3 regions of the Streptomyces sp. NPDC006384 genome follow, and region 1 is predicted to be linked to each of the others. Evidence: riboswitches for the same ligand, from Rfam matches in the RefSeq annotation. Region 1 holds a riboswitch; each other region holds the start of a gene.
What was found. Region 1 has a riboswitch for thiamine pyrophosphate ahead of thiC (phosphomethylpyrimidine synthase ThiC). Riboswitches for the same ligand answer to the same signal wherever they lie in the genome.
Positions count from the first base shown of each region.

Region 2: another riboswitch for thiamine pyrophosphate. It lies ahead of ACFYOJ_RS23200 (thiamine ABC transporter substrate-binding protein); the one in region 1 lies ahead of thiC (phosphomethylpyrimidine synthase ThiC).
Region 3: another riboswitch for thiamine pyrophosphate. It lies ahead of thiO (glycine oxidase ThiO); the one in region 1 lies ahead of thiC (phosphomethylpyrimidine synthase ThiC).

Region 1 is NZ_JBIAHR010000020.1:55,890-60,387, reverse strand. It holds gene ACFYOJ_RS25305 (helix-turn-helix domain-containing protein) at 1-112, shown strand, start outside; gene ACFYOJ_RS25300 (SsgA family sporulation/cell division regulator) at 212-649, shown strand; gene ACFYOJ_RS25295 (YibE/F family protein) at 786-2,333, opposite strand; TPP riboswitch at 2,405-2,594, shown strand; gene thiC (phosphomethylpyrimidine synthase ThiC) at 2,587-4,407, shown strand; gene ACFYOJ_RS25285 (hypothetical protein) at 4,480-4,498, opposite strand, start outside.
Region 2 is NZ_JBIAHR010000017.1:66,519-71,016, reverse strand. It holds gene ACFYOJ_RS23205 (iron ABC transporter permease) at 1-1,290, opposite strand, end outside; gene ACFYOJ_RS23200 (thiamine ABC transporter substrate-binding protein) at 1,368-2,453, opposite strand; TPP riboswitch at 2,532-2,637, opposite strand; gene rlmN (23S rRNA (adenine(2503)-C(2))-methyltransferase RlmN) at 2,673-3,779, opposite strand; gene ACFYOJ_RS23190 (DinB family protein) at 3,935-4,498, shown strand, end outside.
Region 3 is NZ_JBIAHR010000004.1:172,217-176,714, forward strand. It holds gene thiE (thiamine phosphate synthase) at 1-152, opposite strand, end outside; gene ACFYOJ_RS06765 (Rv2175c family DNA-binding protein) at 317-682, opposite strand; gene ACFYOJ_RS06770 (FAD-dependent oxidoreductase) at 749-2,011, opposite strand; gene ACFYOJ_RS06775 (hypothetical protein) at 2,044-2,394, opposite strand; TPP riboswitch at 2,446-2,558, shown strand; gene thiO (glycine oxidase ThiO) at 2,556-3,770, shown strand; gene thiS (sulfur carrier protein ThiS) at 3,767-3,967, shown strand; gene ACFYOJ_RS06790 (thiazole synthase) at 3,971-4,498, shown strand, end outside.

The sequences.
Region 1 (4,498 bases):
GGCCTTCTCCCTGCCTGCCCATCAGGCCGACCGGCTGCTTCCCACGGCGCGGCGGCTGCAGGCCGAGATGGGGCGTCTCCTGGGGTCGTTCGCGCTCTCTATCAGTATCTGAAAACTCACTCCTTGTGATCTGGTGTGTACGTTGAGCAAGATGCCACCAGTGTTAGAGGTTTGATTCCCGGACAGTCGACGGCGAATGACGGGGTAGGCGATGGGCGAGTCCGTACAGGCAGAGGTCATGATGAGCTTTCTCGTGTCCGAGGAGCTCTCCTTCCGCATTCCGGTGGAGTTGCGCTACCAGACCTGTGATCCCTATGCGGTGCGGCTGACGTTCCATCTGCCGGGAGACGCCCCGGTCACCTGGGCATTCGGCCGGGAGCTGCTCGTCGACGGGGTGGGCATGCCGTGTGGTGACGGTGACGTGCGCATCGCTCCCGTCGAGCCCGAGCCGCTGGCCGAAGTGCTGATCCGTCTGCAGGTCGGCAGCGACCAGGCGCTGTTCCGTTCCTCGGCGGCGCCCCTCGTGGCGTTCCTCGACCGGACCGACAAGCTGGTGCCGCTGGGGCAGGAAGGCGCGCTCGCCGACTTCGACGCCCATCTCGACGAGGCACTGGACCGCATTCTGGCGGAGGAACAGAGCGCGGGCTGACCCGCCGGGCGGCCCTGTGCTGCCGGGCAGCGCTGTGGCAGCGACACCGGCTTGTGCAGGAACGGTTCTTCGCGGTGTCGGCCACCTGCGGCACCCGGGCCCGCCCGTACCGGCCAGCACTTGCGACGAGTACCGGTCAGCGCTTGCGACGACGGCCCCGTCCTCCGCGCGCGGGAGCCGGCCCGCTCCCCGGCGCCGCCGCGGAGTTCCGCGCCACCGGCCGGTCGGCCGAGACCACCAGCGCCGCGAGAGCCGTGGTGACCGGCACGGAGGCCACCAGACCGATCGAGCCCACCAGCGTGCGCACGATCTCCTCCGCGACCAGCTCGCTGTTCGCCACCGTTCCCACGCCGCTCTGCGCGATCGAGAAGAGCAGCAGCAGCGGCAGCGCGGCGCCCGCATAGGCGAGGACGAGCGTGTTGACGACCGAGGCGATGTGGTCGCGCCCGATGCGGATGCCGGCCCGGTACAGGCCGCGCCAGCCCATCGTCGGGTTGGCCTCGTGCAACTCCCACACCGCGGAGGTCTGGGTCACCGTCACGTCGTCGAGGACGCCGAGCGAACCGATGATGACCCCGGCGAGCAACAGACCGCTCATGTCGATCGACGGGTACAGGCCGTGGATCAGACCGGTGTTGTCGTCGGTGTTGCCGGTGAGCGCCGCCCAGCCGATGAACAGTGAGCCGAGGACACCGATCAGCAGCAGCGAGACCAGGGTGCCGAGCACCGCCACCGACGTCCGCGCCGACAGACCATGGCACAGATACAGAGCGATCAGCATGATCGCGCTCGAGCCGATCACCGCTACGAGCAGGGGGTTGGAGCCCTGCAGGACGGCGGGCAGGATGAAGAAGTTGAGCAGGAGGAAGCTGATGGCCAGTGAGACCAGGGCCATGAGACCCCGCAGCCGTCCGACGGCCACGACGGCGAGCGCGAAGATGCCGGCGAGCAGACCCAGGGGCAGCCGGCGGTTGATGTCGGCCACCGAGTACTGCAGGTCCTCGGGAGCGGAGGGCTCGTAGGCGACCACGACCTTCTGGCCCTCGTGCAACTGCCGTGTCTGGTCCGGCTGCACGATCTCCTCGAACGTGCGGCCCTTGTCCTTGCCGGTGTCGACGCGGATCGTCGCCCGCTTGCAGTCACCGTTCGCCTGCTGCACGGCGGAGGAGCCCTCGGCGGTGGAGGTGTCGCCGGTCGGAGGAACGCCCGAGGCGTTGACGGACTTGCAGCTCAGCCTCACCACCTCGGTGACCGTCGCCTGCTGCGTCTGCCGGTCGAAACCGACCCCGGTCCGTTCGTGCGGGGGTGCGCCGCCCGGCCAGAGCACGGCGAGCCCGACGACCACCGCCGCGGCGAACGGGATGAGGACGGCCGCGATCACCTTCCGCAGATGCTGGGACACGGGTGTCGCGGGCCCGTGGCCGTGGCCGTGCGAATGCGCGTGCCCGCCACCGCCGCCGTGTCCGCCACCGCCACCGTGCCCTCTGTGCCCACCGTTTCCGCCGGGGCCGAGCCCGGGGCCGTGTCCGTCGGCAGGGCTGTACGCGTGATCCGTTTCCTGTCTTTCCTCCGCTCCGTGTGCGCCGCCGGGGCCCTGGGCGCGCACCCGGCCGTCGCCTGTCGCGGCGCCCGGGCCACGAGGGGGTTCGTGCGGTGGGTAGGGAGGATGCTGGGTCGTGGTCACCGCCCGATCATCGCAAGAACGTGAGGGGCCCTCTGTTCACCGCGCCCGAATTGACGCTAGCGTGGAGGCACCTTTGTACACGCGGGAGCTCGGAGCACCGGGCTGAGAGGGCGCTGACCTCCGTCCCAGCGATGTTTCACGGGAAACATCACCACAGCAGGGTGATCTTTCCCACGAAGCGTCGGCGGACGGAAACCGCTGCGTCGACCGCCGAACCTGTTACCGGGTAATGCCGGCGTAGGGAGTAGGTCTCATGACCATCGAGGACGCACGCATGTCTGCCTCCACGCAGGACGCCGCCGAGGCGGAAACCGCGGAAACCGCGGAGGCCGGGAAGTCCATCGGCTGGCACAAGGCGTACGTCGAGGGATCGCGCCCCGGCCTGCGGGTGCCGGTCCGTCAGGTGCATCTCACCAACGGGAAGTCGGTCACCCTCTACGACACGTCGGGCCCGTACACGGACCCGCTCGTCGAGACCGACGTCCGCAGGGGACTGCCGCCGCTGCGGGAGAACTGGATCATCGCCCGCGGCGACACGGAGGAGTACGCGGGCCGGCCCGTCCGCCCCGAGGACGACGGCATCAAGCACACCTCTCCGCGCGGCGGACTGCGCAATCTGGACGCGGTCTTCCCCGGGCGCCCGCGCCAGCCGCGCCGGAGCCGGAGCGGCGCGGCGGTGACACAGCTCGCGTACGCGCGCCGGGGCGAGATCACGCCCGAGATGGAGTACGTGGCCATCCGGGAGAACGTCGCGCCGGAGGTGGTCCGCGAGGAGATCGCCGCGGGGCGGGCCGTCCTGCCCGCCAACGTCAACCATCCGGAGACCGAGCCGATGATCATCGGCAAGCGGTTCCTGGTGAAGGTCAACGCCAACATCGGCAACTCGGCCGTGACGTCCTCCATCGAGGAGGAGGTCGAGAAGATGACCTGGGCGACCCGCTGGGGCGCCGACACGGTCATGGACCTGTCCACCGGCCGCAACATCCACACCACCCGCGAGTGGGTGCTGCGCAACTCCCCCGTCCCCATCGGCACCGTGCCGCTCTACCAGGCCCTGGAGAAGGTCGACGGCAAGGCCGAGGAACTGACCTGGGAGATCTACAAGGACACGGTCATCGAGCAGGCCGAGCAGGGCGTGGACTACATGACGGTCCACGCCGGCGTGCGCCTGGCCCATGTGCCGCTGACCGCGAACCGCAAGACCGGCATCGTCTCGCGCGGCGGATCGATCATGGCGGCGTGGTGCCTGGCGCACCACAAGGAGTCGTTCCTCTACGAGAACTTCGAGGAGCTCTGCGAGATCCTCGCCGCCTACGACGTCACGTACTCCCTCGGAGACGGTCTGCGGCCGGGGTCGATCGCGGACGCCAACGACGAGGCGCAGTTCGCCGAGTTGCGCACGCTCGGAGAACTGAACCGGATCGCCAGGCGTTTCGATGTGCAGACCATGATCGAGGGCCCGGGCCATGTCCCGATGCACAAGATCAAGGAGAACATCGACCTTCAGCAGGAGATCTGCGACGAAGCCCCGTTCTATACGCTCGGCCCGCTGACGACGGACGTCGCCCCGGCGTACGACCACATCACCTCCGGCATCGGAGCCGCGATGATCGCTTGGTGGGGTACGGCGATGCTCTGCTACGTCACGCCCAAGGAGCACCTGGGCCTGCCCAACCGCGACGACGTGAAGACCGGCGTCATCACCTACAAGATCGCCGCGCACGCCGCCGATCTCGCCAAGGGACATCCGGGGGCGCAGGAGTGGGACGACGCCTTGTCGGACGCCCGTTTCGAGTTCCGGTGGGAGGACCAGTTCAACCTGGCCCTCGACCCGGACACGGCCCGGGAGTTCCATGACGAGACGCTGCCGGCCGAGCCCGCCAAGACGGCCCACTTCTGCTCGATGTGCGGGCCGAAGTTCTGCTCGATGAAGATCAGCCAGGACATCAACGAGCGGTTCGGCGGCGCGGCGGCCGAGGGAGCGACACCCGAGGAGATCGCCGAGGGGATGCTCCAGAAGTCGCGGGAGTTCGCCGAGAGCGGCAACCGGGTGTATCTCCCGCTGGCCGACTGACCCTCGGCCCGGATGCCCGCCGCCGGCCGGGCGGGCATCCTCCGGGTCGTGGACGCCCGCCCGGTCCGCCGGCTATTCGGGCCGGTGCTCC
Region 2 (4,498 bases), on a different contig from region 1:
CTCCCGCAGCCGTACGTCCACCGCCCGCAGCACCGGCAGCATGGTCCGTACGACGAAGGGGACGCCGACCAGCGCCTGGGCGAGCGGCACCAGGATCCAGGAGGACCTGAGGTCCAGCGGGGGCTCGTCCAGCGCGATCAGGAACCCGAAGCCGACCGTCACGGCGGACACGCCGAGCGGCAGCATCAGCAGCGCGTCGAAGCCGCGCACCAGGCGGCCCGCGTCGCGCCGGGCCAGCGCGGCCGCCGCCAGACCGCCGACGGCCACGGCGATGACGGTGGCGACGAGGGCGTACTGCAGGGAGTTGCCGACCGCGTGCACCGGCGGGACGAGGAAGGTGCCGCCGTCCTCCCGGGTCAGCGCCCGGTAGTAGCCGAGGCCGCCGCCGAACGACCGCTGCACCAGCACGGCGAGCGGCAGCACGACGAGGACGGCGACGGTGACGAGGACGCCCGCCAGCAGCGTCCACTGTCCGGCCCCGCGCGGCCGGCGCGCGGTGCGGGAGGCGTCCACCAGCCGCAGGGCGCTCTCGCGCCGCCGTACCGTCCAGGCGTGCACGGCGAGGACGGCGCAGACCGCGGCGAACTGGATCAGCGTCAGCACGGCGGCCGTGGACAGGTCGAAGATCTGCGAGGTCTGCCGGTAGATCTCCACCTCCAGGGTGGAGAAGGCGGGCCCGCCGAGGATCTGGACGACGCCGAAGGAGGTGAAGGTGAACAGGAACACCATCAGCGCGGCGGCGGCCACGGCGGGCGCGAGCGCCGGCAGGGTGACCCGCCGCCAGGCCCGCAGGGGGGAGGCGCCGAGCATCCGCGCCGCCTCCTCCTGGCGCGGGTCGAGCTGTGCCCACAGCCCGCCGACGGTGCGCACGACGACGGCGTAGTTGAAGAAGACGTGCGCGAGCAGGATGGCCCACACCGTGGTGTCCAGGCGTACGCCCCACAGCTCGTCGAGCAGCCCGCCGCGTCCGACGAGCGCCAGGAACGCCGTGCCCACCACGACCGTCGGCAGCACGAACGGCACGGTCACCACGGCCCGCAGCAGTTGCTTGCCGGGGAAGTCGAGGCGGGCGAAGACGTAGGCGCCGGGCAGGGCGACCAGCAGGGTGAGCGCGGTGGAGGCGAGGGCCTGCCAGGTGGTGAACCACAGCACGTGCCGGACGTCGGGCTGGGCCAGGACGTCCCAGACCCGTCCGAGCTGCCAGGTCCCGTCGGCCTTCAGTCCGCGCGCGACGATCGCGGCGACCGGGTAGGCGAAGAAGACCGCGAAGAACGCGACGGGGCCGGCCATCAGGGCGAGCCGCGCCGCGTTCCCGCGCCGCCGGGTGCCGGCGGCGCGGGCGGACCCGGCGGACTTGGTCACCTGGGTCACTTCAGGAGGAGCGAGGTCCACGACTTGACCCACCGGTCACGGTTGTCGGCGATCTTCTCCGGGGCCATGGTCCGCGGGTCCTCGGCCTGCGGCCCGTACTTCGCGAACTCCGGCGGGACCTGGGCTTCCTTTCGCACCGGGTACACGAACATGTTCAGCGGCATGTCCTCCTGGAACTCCTTGCTGATCAGGAAGTCCAGCAGCGCCTTGCCGCCCTCGGGGTTCTTCGCGTTGCTCAGCAGGCCCGCGTACTCGACCTGGCGGAAGCAGGTGCCGGCGGCGACGCCCGTGGGCGCGGTGTCCGGCTTCGGGTCGGCGTAGATGACCTCGGCGGGCGGCGAGGAGGCGTAGGAGACGACGAGCGGGCGGTCGCCCTTCGCCTTCCTGCCGCCGGCCGAGCCGGAGAACTCCTCGTTGTACGCCTGCTCCCAGCTGTCGACGACCTTGACGCCGTTGGCCTTCAGCTTCTTCCAGTAGTCCTGCCAGCCCTCGTCCCCGTACTCGGCGGCGGTGCCGAGCAGGAAACCGAGCCCGGGCGAGGAACTGCCGGCGTCCTCGGTGACCAGGAGGTTCTTGTACTCCGGCTTGGTCAGGTCGTCGAAGGAGTCGGGCGGGGTCAGCTTGTGCTCGCTGAAGTACGCCTTGTCGTAGTTGACGCAGATGTCCCCGGTGTCGACGGGCGTGACCCGGTGCTTGCCCTGGTCGGCCCGGTACTCGGGCAGGAGCGTGTCCGAGCCCTTGGGCTCGTACGGCTGGAACAGCCCGTTGTCGAGGGCCCGGGACAGCAGGGTGTTGTCGACGCCGAAGAAGACGTCGCCCTGCGGGTTGTCCTTGGTCAGGAGGGCCTTGTTGACGGCCTGCCCGGCGTCGCCGTCCTCCAGGACCCTGACCTTGTAGCCGGAGCTCTTCTCGAAGTCCGCGATGACCTTCTCGGACGCGGCCCACGAGTCGTGGCTGACGAGGGTCACGGTCTTCGAACCGGACCCGTCGCCGTCGCCGCCGGACGACGACCCGCAGGCGGTCAGCCCGCCGACGAGCCCGAGCCCGACGGCGAGGACACTGGCCTTCTTGGTGATGCTCACTGATTCCTCCTGGGTGACCAGGAGAAGACGCGGCCCTGCCCGGGACCTCTGACGAGGATCCCGGGCAGGGCGCAACAGCTCGAGTGATGACCGATCTCCCTACCCAGAATGACCTGGGCCAGGTTCGGAGGGTCTGCGGCCGGTGCCGCACTCTCAGCGCTGTGGCGCTCCCCTGTCGGAATATGAAGATGTCGGATGTGAAGTTGTACGCCGGTCAGGTTACCGCTCGCTCGCGGCGAGCTGACCACACGCCCCGTCGATCTCCTGTCCACGGGTGTCCCGGATGGTCACCGGTACACCGTGCGCCGCGATGGCCTCCACGAACGCCTTCTCGTCCTCGGGCCGCGAGGCGGTCCACTTGGAGCCCGGCGTCGGGTTGAGCGGGATCAGGTTGACGTGCACCGGCTTGCCCTTGAGCAGCCGTCCGAGCCGGTCGCCGCGCCACGCCTGGTCGTTGATGTCGCGGATCAACGCGTACTCGATGGACAGCCGGCGCCCCGACTTCGCGGCGTACTCGAAGCCCGCGTCCAGCACCTCGCGCACCTTCCACCGCGTGTTCACGGGGACGAGGGTGTCGCGCAGCTCGTCGTCGGGGGCGTGCAGCGAGATGGCGAGGCGGCACTTGAAGCCCTCGTCGGCGAACCGGTGGATCGCGGGGACCAGACCGACCGTCGAGACGGTGATGCCGCGCTGGGACAGCCCCAGCCCGTCGGGCTCGGGGTCGGTGAGGCGGCGGATGGCTCCGACGACCCGGTTGTAGTTGGCGAGGGGCTCGCCCATGCCCATGAACACGATGTTGCTCAGCCGCGCGGGGCCGCCGGGGACCTCGCCGTCCCGGAGCGCCCGCATGCCGTCGACGATCTGGTGCACGATCTCGGCGGTCGACAGGTTCCGGTCCAGGCCGGCCTGCCCGGTGGCGCAGAAGGGGCAGTTCATGCCGCAGCCCGCCTGGGAGCTGATGCACATGGTCACCCGGTCCGGGTAGCGCATGAGCACGGACTCGACGAGCGTCCCGTCGAACAGCTTCCACAGCGTCTTGCGGGTGGTGCCCTGGTCGGTCGACAGATGCCGCACGACCGACATCAGGTCGGGCAGCAGCGCGTCCCGGAGACCCTCGCGCGAGGAGGCCGGGATGTCCGTCCACTGCTCGGGGTCGTGGGCGTACCGCGCGAAGTAGTGCTGCGAGAGCTGCTTCGCGCGGAACGGCTTCTCGCCGATCGCGGCGACGGCCTCCTTGCGCTCGGCGGGCGTGAGGTCGGCGAGGTGCCGCGGCGGCTTCTTGGCTCCGCGCGGGGCGACGAATGTGAGTTCTCCGGGCTTAGGCATGACTCGACCAGTGTCGCAGATCCACTCGGGTGACCTGCGTCCGTCGCCCGTCATGGCCGCCGCCGGCGACGGTCGGTGGCCTCCGGCGGCAGCGCGGAAGCATGCCGGGACGGACCGGCCGTTCGGCATGTACACGCATTGTTACGATCTTCGGCATGTGTGAAACGGACACCGCGGTCGACGGTGAGGATGTGCGCCGGGTCGTCCGCCTGGCCGTCGAGACCCTGCGGCATGCGGACCCCGGGGACCTGGACGCCAGGGCGGGAACGCTCGAGTGGACGTGCTGGGAGACGCTCGAGCACCTGGCCGACGACCTGTTCACCTACGCCGCGAGGTTCGGGCTCGCGAAGCCGCCGATGTCCTCGCTGCTGCCCTTCAGGACGAGCAGCGACCGGGACGGCGGGCCGGCCAACGTCTTCTTCGTCGAGCGGGACTCGGGCCTCGAAGGGATCCTGACCGTCCTGGAGGCGTGCGGTGGCCTGCTCGCGTCCGTCCTGCACACCGCCCCCTCGGACACCGTCGCCCACCACGTCTTCGGGCCCTCGGACCCCGAGGGGTTCGCCGCCATGGCCGTCGTCGAGACCCTCGTGCACACCCATGACATCGGCCAGGGACTGAACCTGGAGTGGTCGCCGCCGAGGGAGCTGTGCGAACGGGTCCTGAAGAGGCTCTTTCCTCATGTCCCCATGGGTCCCGACGCATGGGAGACCCTGCTGTGG
Region 3 (4,498 bases), on a different contig from region 1:
CCCTTGTCGCGCAGCTGCACGATGTCGACGCCGCCGGCCAGCACCGCGTCCAGGAATTCGGGCAGGTCGCCCTGGCTCCGGCGGGCGTCCGTGCACAGGTAGAGCCGGGCGTCGGCGAGCCGGGCGCGGGCGGTGGCGGCGGTGTCGGACATACGTGTCCCCCAGGTCGATGGCGTACGGGCCTCGATGGCGTACGGGCCGCGGCGGGCGACGCCGTGGCATACGGGCCGTGCGGCGGCCGGTGGCGGCCGTGGCTCGCGTCCGGTGTACGGGCCGGGACCGGTGGCCCGGCCCGTACACCGGACGGTGTGTCAGGTCAGACGGCGAGCGCCTGGGCGCGGCGCTTCACCTCCGTGCCACGATTCTCGCTCAGTGCCTGCGCGGGGGTGCCGGGCAGGGACGGGTCGGGCGTGAAGAGCCACTCGAGCATCTCCTCGACCGTGAAGCCGTCGTCCCGCAACAGCGTCAGGGTCCCCACCAGGCCCTTGACGATCTTGTCCCCGTCGATGAAGGCCGCCGGGACGTGCAGCGCGCGGTTCTCCCCGCGTCGCACGGCGATGAGCTGGCCTTCCTTGATCAGCTGCCGCACACGGGTCACCTCGACGCCGAGCATCTCGGCGATGTCGGGAACAGTGAGCCAGGCGGGTACGAGAGCATCGATCTTTGCGTCAATCTCGGTCACGTCCCAAGCCTGCCATCTGCCACCGACAGTCGGAAACCGGACCCGGCCGTCACGGGCGGCCCGAGGTCACGCCGTCGCCGTCTTCAGCGGCCTGGCCGGGTCGGCGAGCAGCCGCGGGTCCATCCGCGCGCCCGCCTCGATCAGGCGTCTGCCCTGTGCCAGGTCCCGCGGGCGGCCCACCGCCAGCAGGGCGGTCAGGCGGCCGTCGCGCAGCCAGCAGACGGACCAGGCGGGACCGGAGGGGTCGCCGCGCCACAGGACGGTGTCGGCGGACGTGTGGTGACCCGCGTACTGCACGAACCGGCCGAACTGCTCGGACCAGAAGTACGGCACCGGGTCGTAGGCGGCCGGGACCTCGCCGGCGGCGGCGCCGACGATGCCCGCGGCGACGGTGCGCGGGCCCTGGAGGGCGTTGTCCCAGTGGTGGACGAGCAGCCGCTCGCCGTACCGGCCGGACGGGAAGGACGCGCAGTCGCCGACCGCGTACACGTCCGGCGCCGAGGTGCGCAGACGGTCGTCGGCCAGGACCTCGCCGTGCGGGCCGAGCCCGATCCCGGAGCCGGCGAGCCAGGCGGTGGCGGGCCGGGCCCCGATGCCGACGACGACGGCGCCGGCCGGCAGCCGCGTGCCGTCGTCGAGGACGACGACGTGACCGGCCTCCCCCGGCCCCCCGGGCTCGACGCGCTCCACGCGTGCGCCGGTGCGCAGGACGGCGCCCGCGTCGGCGTACCAGGCGGACATGGGGGCGGCGACCTCGGCGGGCAGCGCACCGGCGAGGGGCCGGTCGGCGGCCTCCACGACGGTCACCGCGCAGCCCGCCTCGCGCGCCGCGGTGGCGAACTCGGCGCCGATCCAGCCCGCGCCGACGACCACGATGTCGTGCTGCCGGGCGAGCACGGGGCGCAGCCGCTCGGCGTCGTCCAGGGTGCGCAGCAGGTGCACGCCGGGGACGCCCTCGGTGCCGGGCAGCCGGAGCGGTTCGGCGCCGGTCGCGAGGACGAGGCGGTCGTACGGCACCGGCCCGGCGGATGTGTCCAGGACGTGCGCGCCGGGGCGGACGCCCAGTGCCTCGCAGCCGAGCCGCAGCCCGATGCCGAGCGCCTCGAAGTCGACGTCGAAGGCGGAGCCCTCGGCGGTGCCGAGCAGGACGGCCTTGGACAGCGGCGGGCGGTCGTACGGCTGGTGGGGTTCGGCGCCGATCAGGGTGACGGTGCCGGTGAATCCCTGTTCGCGCAGGGCCACCGCGGTCTGCACGCCCGCCATGCCCGCGCCGACGACGACCACGCGGCATCCCGCGTCCGCCGTCCGTTCCCGTGTCTGCTCGCTCACCCGGTCACCTTAGGCGTCCGGGGGATCGCGGGTCAGTCGCCGGACGCGGTGATCTCCTCCACAACGCTCGTCCCGCTGCCCTCCCGCGACTCCCACTCCCAGGTCTCCTCCAGGCGCACCCGCCCGTCGGGCAGGTCGACGACCGTCGACACGCAGTGCCCGGACGAGGTGCCGCCGTCGGTCCTGAGCTGCACGTACCGGAAGTCGAGCCGGTCGCCCTCGCGGACGCCCACCAGCCGGCCGCGTACGACGTCGCCGCCCGCGTACTCGGCCCAGACCTCGCCGTCCTGTTCGTGGTAGGTGAACCGGGTGCGGGTGCCGACCTGGCCGGGGGCCTGGTCGGCGACCGGGGCGAGGACCAGACCGTCGAGCGAACGGGCCACGGTGGAGGCTCCCTTACGGCTTCGGAGTGCTGCGGGCTAGGGTGGCCACCGTAAAGCACTCGCGGGAGCCCGGACGCACCGGGCTGAGAGGGAGGCTGAACGGCCTCCGACCGTACGAACCTGATCCGGGTCATGCCGGCGAAGGGAGGGGCTGGACGCCCATGTCGTCCCCACCGATCACAGCATCCGCACCGTCGTCACCCCGCGTGTCACCGCGCACGCCGGACGTCCTCGTCGTGGGCGGCGGGATCATCGGCCTGGTCACGGCGTGGCGGTCCGCGCAGCGCGGGCTCGCCACGGCCCTCGTGGACCCCGCCCCGGGCGGCGGCGCGGCCCGGGTGGCGGCCGGGATGCTGGCCGCCGTCACGGAACTGCACCACGGTGAGCAGACGCTGCTCGCGCTGAACCTCGCCTCGGCCCGCCGCTATCCGGAGTTCGCCGCCGAGCTGACCGATCTCACCGGCCACGGTCTCGGGTACCGCCGCTGCGGCACCCTGGCCGTCGCGCTGGACGCCGACGACCGCGCCCACCTGCGGGAGCTGCACGCGCTGCAGGAGCGCTCGGGGCTGGAGTCGGAGTGGCTGACGGGGCGCGAGTGCCGACGCCTGGAGCCGATGCTCGCGCCGGGCGTGCGCGGGGGGCTGCGGGTGGACGGCGACCACCAGATCGACCCCCGGCGTCTGGCCGGCGCCCTGGTGGCCGCCTGCGAGCGGGCGGGCGTGGTCCTCCACCGGGCGCGGGCCGAGCGGCTCACCGTCGCCGGGGACCGGGCGACCGGCGTCGTCACGGCCGACGGCACGGCGCTCACGGCCGGGCGGGTGGTGCTGGCCGGCGGCAGCCTGAGCGGGCGCCTCGCGGGCGTGCCGGACGCCGTGCGGCCGCCGGTGCGGCCGGTGAAGGGGCAGGTGCTGCGGCTGGCCATGCCGCGGACGCACGGGCCGCTGCTGAGCCGGACGGTGCGTGCCGTGGTGCGCGGCAACCCCCTCTACCTGGTGCCCCGGGAGAACGGCGAGCTGGTCGTCGGCGCCACCAGCGAGGAGCTGGGCTGGGACACGACGGTGACCGCGGGCGGCGTCTACGAGCTGCTGCGCGACGCCCACGAGCTGGTCCCCGGCATCACCGAGCTGCCGCTGACGGAGACCCTGGCGGGCCTGCGCCCCGGCTCCCCCGACAACGCCCCGCTGCTCGGCCCGACGGAGCTGGACGGGCTGCTGCTGGCCACCGGGCACCACCGCAACGGCGTGCTGCTGACCCCGGTCACCGGCGACGTCATGGCGCACGTGCTGACCACCGGGGAGCTCCCGGACGAGGCCCGGCCCTTCACCCCCCGGCGCTTCGGCGCCGTCCCCGCGACACTCACGGAGCAGACCGTATGAAGATCTCCGTCAACGGAGAGCCGCGCGAGGTGGCTCCCGGCACGGCCCTGGACGCCCTGGTGGGCACGCTCACCGCGGCGCCGTCCGGAGTGGCCGCCGCCCTGAACGAGACCGTCGTCCCGCGCGCGCAGTGGCCCGCCACGGCCCTGTCCGACGGCGACCGCGTCGAAGTCCTCACCGCCGTCCAGGGAGGCTGACCCATGGCCGACGATCCCTTCGTCCTCGGCGGTACGGCCTACACGTCCCGCCTGATCATGGGCACCGGCGGAGCGCCCAGCCTGGACGTGCTGGAGCGCGCGCTGGTGGCGTCCGGCACACAGCTGACGACCGTCGCGATGCGCAGGGTGGACCCGTCCGTGCACGGGTCCGTGCTGTCGGTGCTGGAGAGGCTCGGCATCGGGGTGCTGCCGAACACGGCCGGCTGCTTCACCGCCGGGGAGGCCGTCCTCACCGCCCGCCTGGCGCGCGAGGCCCTCGGCACGGACCTGGTCAAGCTGGAGGTCATCGCCGACGAGCGCACCCTGCTGCCGGACCCCGTCGAGCTGCTGGACGCGGCGGAGACGCTGGTGGACGACGGCTTCACCGTGCTGCCGTACACGAACGACGACCCGGTGCTCGCGCGGAAGCTGGAGGACGTCGGGTGCGCGGCGGTCATGCCGCTCGGCTCGCCGATCGGCTCGGGGCTCGGCATCCGCAACCCGCACAACTTCGAGCTGATCGTGGAGCGC